Linked DNA regions of Endozoicomonas gorgoniicola. The protein of the gene in region 2 binds, or shares a complex with, the protein of the main gene of each other region. Links are inferred from orthologs where the notes say so. Each region holds a gene or a part of one and is shown on either strand. Other genes may lie near its edges.

What was found.
Region 1: the proteins of pnp (region 2) and rne are in contact, whole or in part, in a cryo-EM structure (PDB 9QH0), measured with the Escherichia coli proteins. The link is inferred for Endozoicomonas gorgoniicola from one-to-one orthologs.

The regions. Positions count from the first base shown.
Region 1 is NZ_JAPFCC010000001.1:2,688,479-2,692,407, reverse strand. Bases 109-3,722 are described here. They hold rne (ribonuclease E), read right to left. Parts: upstream 3,411-3,722; coding sequence 309-3,410; downstream 109-308. Other genes in these bases: murB (UDP-N-acetylmuramate dehydrogenase), read left to right, coding at 109-132. Outside these bases: more of murB, read left to right, coding at 1-108. UniProt on the Escherichia coli protein: Endoribonuclease that plays a central role in RNA processing and decay. Required for the maturation of 5S and 16S rRNAs and the majority of tRNAs. Also involved in the degradation of most mRNAs.
Region 2 is NZ_JAPFCC010000001.1:5,916,960-5,920,203, reverse strand. The notes cover bases 209-3,137. They hold pnp (polyribonucleotide nucleotidyltransferase), read right to left. Parts: upstream 2,760-3,137; coding sequence 657-2,759; downstream 209-656. Other genes in these bases: nagE (N-acetylglucosamine-specific PTS transporter subunit IIBC), read left to right, coding at 209-567. Outside these bases: more of nagE, read left to right, coding at 1-208; rpsO (30S ribosomal protein S15), read right to left, coding at 3,170-3,244. UniProt on the Escherichia coli protein: Involved in mRNA degradation. Catalyzes the phosphorolysis of single-stranded polyribonucleotides processively in the 3'- to 5'-direction. Also involved, along with RNase II, in tRNA processing.

The DNA.
Region 1 (3,929 bases), 3.2 Mb from region 2 along the record:
TATCAGGCGTTGGTGCTGGTGAATCATGGTGGTGCTGAGCCCGATGAACTGCTTCATCTGGCTGGCGTCATTCAGCAAAAGGTGAAGGCGGTGTTTGGTGTGGCTCTGGAAATGGAACCGAGGGTTTATTAATCGTTAGTGCTGAAAGTCTGCCCTTGGCCAGAAAAAAATGGTCGGGTGCGTTTTCGTGAAGATATTTACCGGCTGAATGATGCGCTTCTGGCGAACTTTTAGCGTATTAATGGTTGTTTATAGCAAAAGGGCGTACCGAAAATGGTACGCCCTTTTTGTTTCAAATTGACAGAGGCTTACCGGGAAGCTTCTGTCTGGGAGTCAGACTGGTTGCTTTCCTTGGTTTGTCCAGCCTGCTGCCGCTTCAGTCGAGGGTCGTTCATGGCACGACTGCGGCGACGACGGCGAGCTGGTCTCTGATTTTCAGAGGTGCTTTCCACCTGTGCCTGAAGTTCAGATACGTCAGGAGCTGTTGTAGCAGCTTCCTGTTCTTCAGCAGCGGGAGCTGTTTCCTGAACCACTGGCTTCGCAGCTTTTTGTTGAGCGGCAGGTTGTTGAGCGGCAGGCTGTTGAGCAACAGGCTGTTGGGCAGCAGATTCTGCTGGCTTTTCAGCAGCTGGTTTTACAACCTGAGCGGTGTCTGCACTGGTTTCCTCAGGCTTTTCAGCCAGCTGAGTCAGGGCATTTTGCAGCTGCTCTACTGCATCACCAAAAGTCTGATCGGCCCGGGCTTCAGGCTGAGTGAGTTCTACTGGAGTAGTAACCGGAGCCGTCTCAACAGGGATCGTAGGCTGATGGCTCGCCGCTACCGCTTTGGCCATTTCAGTCATACGTGGTTCCCGAGTAGCATATTCAGGTGCTTCATTGCGTACGTCTGCAGCAGGTTCAGCTTTTTCTGCTGAGTCAGTTGCCTCGACTGCAGGCTTGGCAATGATGGGTTTCTCTGTTTTTTCTGCTTCAGCCGGAATCTGTAATTCAGGTTTTGGCTGTTGCGCTTTCGGAGCTGGTTGTGCGTCTGCAGGAGCAGCTTTCGCTACTGGCTGAGGCGCAGGCTTACGCTCTTTTGGTGTCTCAGCTCTTGCTTCCGGAGCAGGTTTGGCTTCCTGCGCTGCAGCTGGCTTTTCCTGTGCTTTTGGTTCTTGTGGCCTGGACTCCTGCGGTTTGGACTCCTGCGGTTTGGACAGGGATGGCAGCGTTGGCTGATCCTGTACATTGCGGTCACGCTGAGTCGGACGGTTGCTGCGACGACGCTGGGCAGAACCCGGACGGCGACGGCGACGGTTGTCTTCACCCTGTTGTTCAGGTTCCTGGTTCAGAGTATCGGCTTTATGGGCGTCGCTCCGGCTTTCATTGCGGGAAACCTGTTCTTCGCGGTCAAAGCGCTCCTGCTTCTGGCGCTGACTGCGACTTTCCTGACGATCCTGTCTCTGGCGAGGCTGGCGCTGCTGACGGTTGTCGCCCTGCTCGTTACGTTGCTCGCTGCGGGAGTCGCCACGTTGCTCGTAACGAGAGTCGCTACGATCCTGACGGCCGCCACGACGACGTTCGTTACGGTTCTGGCGTTGTTCGTCGCTCTGTTCGCGACGGTTGTCACGGGTTTCACGTTGCTGGTCGCGACTGCTGCGCTGTCTGCGCTGCTGAGGCTGCTGGCGTTCACGCTGAGGACGGGAAGAAGGCTGAGGCTTTTGACGGCTCTGGGTCTTCTTAGGCTGCTCTTCGGTGCTTTCTTCAGCGCCAAACAGTCCGCCCAGGGCTTTAACAAAAGAGCGGATCAGACCGGGCTTTTCCTGCTTTACAGGGGCTGGTTGAGCAGGCGCAACAGTCTTGACGGCTGCTTCCTGGCGGGGAGCAGGCTTGGCTGTAGCGACCGACTGTTCGACCGTGTCTTCAGCTTCCAGAATCTCGTAACTGCTTTCAACGTGTTCGGCAACATGGTCATCGCGCAGGCGTTGAACGTCGTAGTGAGGAGTGTCCAGATTGGCGTTTGGAATAACAATAACGCGAGCCTGGTGACGCTTCTCGATTTTGGCAATCATTGAACGTTTTTCGTTCAGCAGGAAGGCAGCCACTGATACCGGCACCTGGGCACGGATTTCAGAGGTCTTGTCCTTCATGGCTTCTTCTTCCATCAGACGCAGGATGGACAGAGCCAGGGATTCGATATCCCGGATAGTGCCTTGTCCGGAGCAGCGTGGGCAAACAACACCACTGGTTTCACCCAGGGATGGACGCAGACGCTGACGGGACATTTCCAGCAGGCCGAAGCGGGAGATGCGGCCAGTCTGAACTCTGGCGCGGTCCATGGACAGAGCCTGACGGATACGGTTTTCAACCTCGCGCTGGTTGCGGTTGTGGCTCATGTCGATAAAGTCGATCACGATCAGGCCGCCGATGTCGCGCAGACGCAGTTGGCGGGCGATTTCGTCAGCGGCTTCTAGGTTGGTGTTCAGCGCCGTTTCTTCGATATCGCCACCACGGGTAGCCCGGGCAGAGTTGATGTCGATGGATACCAGGGCTTCGGTCGGATCGATAACAATAGAGCCACCGGAGGGCAGGCGTACTTCACGCTGGAAGGCGGTTTCAATCTGGGATTCGATCTGGAAGCGGTTGAACAGTGGAATGCTGTCTTTGTAGAGCTTGATCTTATGCTCGTACTGCGGCATCACCTGCTTGATGAAGGTAACGGCTTCGTCATAGACAGACTGCTTGTCGATCAGTACTTCGCCGATGTCCTGACGCAGGTAGTCGCGAATGGCACGGATGATGACGTTGCTTTCCTGATAGATCAGCAGAGGGGCTGGCTGCTCGGCGGCCTCCTTGATGGAACTCCAGAGCTGAAGCAGGTAATCCAGATCCCACTGCAGTTCTTCCTGGTTACGACCCAGGCCTGCGGTGCGAACAATGACGCCCATTTCAGCAGGGATATTCAGCTGGCTCAGGGTTTCACGCAACTCAGCTCGTTCATCACCTTCAATACGACGGGAAATGCCACCGGCACGGGGGTTGTTTGGCATCAGAACCAGGTAGCGTCCAGCCAGGCTGACCAGTGTGGTCAGAGCCGCGCCTTTGTTGCCGCGCTCTTCCTTATCCACCTGGATAATGACTTCCTGACCTTCCTTGATGACGTCCTTAATGCTGGGACGCCCACCGGAATAGGATGAGTTGAAATATTCCCGTGAAATTTCTTTCAGGGGCAGGAAACCATGACGTTCAGCGCCGAAGTCAACAAAAGCTGCTTCGAGGCTTGGCTCGACACGAGTGATCTTGCCTTTGTAGATGTTGGCTTTTTTCTGCTCACGGGCGCCTGATTCTATATCCAGATCATACAGGCGTTGTCCGTCTACCAGTGCAACACGCAACTCTTCCGATTGAGTTGCGTTGATTAACATTCTCTTCATAGAGTACCGATACGGTTTAGAGGCTAGCCTCTCGTGCCGGAACGGCCCGCTCTTTCTTTTCCGGTTTGTCACTCGGGCTTAACACGATGCGGAGTAAACCGGTTTTATTAACTGCCATCAGACTTACACCGTCAGACCAGCATACAACACTTCTGTGGTCTGTGAGGGTAACGATATGACACATTAGTACTTCCTGAAGTGCTTGGTTCAGGCAAGTACTGGGCGCAGGAATGGAATTCTTACCGGGGAATGACTCGGCGTTTCAAAATAAATAAAGCCGATTATAATTGCTGACAGTCCCGGGACCTTCCTCACGCCCGGAATCAGGGGGCGTTGCTCGACAGAGAGTAGCTCTGTTTATGTTATCCACGGCTCTTGCCGTGCTCTATACCATGAAAATTCGATTTTATTACCTGGAGTGATGAAATCGAATTATCTGCTCATGGCTTAACTTCTGTCCCAAGTATTTCATCGACCCGGCATCGGGGAAGCTTTATGGTGATTCCGTGATGTCCTGAG
Region 2 (3,244 bases):
GCGTTTCTGACCGGCGTCACCGAGCCACTCGAATTTATGTTCGTGTTCCTGGCTCCAGCCCTTTACGCGGTACACGCCGTACTGACCGGCCTGTCTCTGGTCGTCACTAACAGCCTGGGCGTACTGCACGGCTTTGGCTTCTCGGCGGGTGCGTTTGACTTGCTGCTGAACTGGGGACTGGCCACTAACCCTGTCACCCTGATCATGATCGGCCTGGCCTTTGCCGCTATCTACTTCTGCGCCTTCTACTTTGGCATCAAAGCTTTCAATCTGAAAACACCAGGTCGTGAGGATGAAGAAGTAGTAGTAGAAACCGTTGAAATGGAACAGTCCGGACGAGCTGAACGCTACATCGCCCTGCTGGGTGGACAGGAAAACCTGAAAGAAGTCGGTGCCTGCATTACCCGTCTGCGACTGACGCTGAAAGACTCCAACAATGTTGACGAAGCCGGTCTGAAAGCACTGGGCGCGAAAGGTGTTGTTCGCCTGAGCAGCAGTAGCCTGCAAGTTATTCTCGGACCACAGGCCGAGATTATTGCCGGCGAGATCAACCAGCGACTGAGTTGATCAATAGAAACAAAAAAAACCCTGAAGAAATTCAGGGTTTTTTGTCTGTTCATAAAACCATCAGCGGACAGCGATCTATTTAAGCTCCCTTAAGACGCCTGTTCCTTAGCGCGGGCAACTTCTTTGATGCTCAGCTTGATACGGCCACGGGAGTCAATGTCCAGTACAACCACTTCAACCTGCTGACCCATTTGCAGGTAGTCAGACACTTTCTCTACGCGCTCATCAGCGATTTGAGAAATGTGCACCAAGCCGTCACGACCCGGCAGAACACTCACAAACGCACCAAAGTCTACGATACGGGTAACTTCACCGGTGTAGATCTGACCAACCTCAGCGTCAGCAGTAATACCGTAAACACGGTCGTAAGCAGCCTGAGCCTTTTCCTTATCATCAGCAAAGATTTTCACCATACCACTGTCGTCGATATCAACAGAAGCACCAGTGTCTTCACAGATAGAACGGATGGTCGCACCACCTTTACCGATAACATCACGAATCTTGTCGGTGTCGATCTTCAGGGACATGGTCATCGGCGCGTTTTCGTTCAGCTCGGAACGGCTCTCGCTGATCACCTTATTCATTTCGTCCAGAATGTGCAGACGCGCGTCCATCGCCTGATCCAGGGCGATTTCCATGATCTCTTCGGTGATACCGGCAATCTTGATATCCATCTGCAAAGCAGTAATACCTTCGGAAGTACCGGCTACTTTAAAGTCCATATCACCCAGGTGGTCTTCATCACCCAGAATGTCGGTCAGGACTGCAAACTGGTCACCTTCTTTCACCAGACCCATAGCAATACCGGCCACTGGTGCTTTCAGAGGCACACCCGCATCCATCAGCGCCAGGGAAGAACCACACACGGAAGCCATGGAGCTTGAACCGTTGGATTCAGTGATTTCAGAGACCACACGAACGGTGTATGGGAACTCGTCCTGAGTCGGCAGCATGGCCTGAACACCGCGACGAGCCAGACGACCGTGACCAATTTCACGACGACCCGGCGCACCCATACGACCACACTCACCGACAGAGTAAGCAGGGAAGTTGTAGTGCAGCATGAACGGATCTTTGGTTTCACCTTCCAGACTATCGATAATCTGTGCGTCACGGGCAGTACCCAGAGTCGTAGTGACCAGAGCCTGGGTTTCACCACGGGTAAACAGCGCAGAACCGTGAGTCTTTGGCAGAACACCGATTTCTACGTTGATCGGACGAACGGTTTTGGTGTCACGACCGTCGATACGAGGCATACCATTGATAATATTGCCGCGTACTACGGATTTTTCCAGACTGGAGAATGCCTTCTCAACATCAGACGCGTCGAACTGACCTTCTTCTTCACCGGCCAGAGATTCCAGCACTTCCTGCTTCAGTACACCCACCGCAGCATAACGATCCTGCTTGATGGTGATCTGGTAAGCTTCACGCATCTTGCCTTCGAACGCAGACATCTTCTCTTTCAGTTCTACGTTTTCAGCAGCAGCAGCCCAGTCCCAGACAGGCTTGCCGACTTCAGCCGCAAACGCTTCAACGGCAGAGATAACAGACTGGTATTCCTGGTGTGCAAACAGCACCGCGCCCAGCATTTCGTCTTCAGTCAGCTCTTGCGCTTCAGACTCAACCATCAATACGGCGTCTTTGGTACCTGCTACCACCATGTCCAGCTCGGACGTTTCCAGCTCGGCATAGCTTGGGTTCAGCAGGTAGCCCTTCTCTTCGTTAAAGCCGACACGCGCACCACCAATAGGCCCCTGGAAAGGAATACCGGAAATAGCCAGGGCAGCAGAGCAGGCCACCATCGCCAGAATATCCGGATCGTTTTTCTTGTCGACAGACACAACGGTCAGAACCACCTGAACTTCATTCATGAAGCCTTTAGGGAACAGAGGGCGGATAGGACGGTCGATCAGGCGGGAAGTCAGGGTTTCTTTTTCGCTGGGACGGCTTTCACGTTTCAGGAAACCGCCGGGGATTTTGCCCGCAGCGTAGGTTTTTTCCTGATAGTGGACGGACAGAGGGAAAAAGTCCTGTCCTGGTTTCGCTTCTTTAGAGCCAACCACCGTTGCCAGAACGGCTGTATCACCCATGGTTGCCAGAACTGCACCCGATGCCTGACGGGCAACGCGACCTGTTTCCAGAGTGATGGTCTGGTCACCAAATGTAAAAGTCCTGGTTACCGGAGTCACAACGTTTTCTTGAGTCACAACGTTTTCCTTTAGTAAAACCCCAACCATCTGTGGCTGTCACGAGACACGGATGCAATTCAAAACCTTCTGGTTTGCACTTTCTGTCTGAAACCTTCGTCTGAAACCTTCGTCTGAAACTTTCTGCCTGAAAAAGCACCAGAGAGACTTGGAATTGCACCCCGATTTGACAGCAAAATAAGGTCAGGGCTGGATAGAGAGCCACTACTGGCTCTTTTTTCATACAGACACTCTAAATTCCAGTGTCTGCTCAATACAAAACACCGCCAGCCACACAATGGAAGCTAGCGGTGCTCTGACTGCGGAAGCCTTGCGGAGCCTGTGCTACAGCAAAGCCTTCCTGTTCTGCCGGTGGTTTCAACAGAAACCACCCGTGCCAATCCCGAAGGCTATTAGCGACGCAGACCCAGACGTTCGATCAGGCTGCGGTAGCGCTCAACGTCCTTACGCTTCAGGTAGTCCAGCAT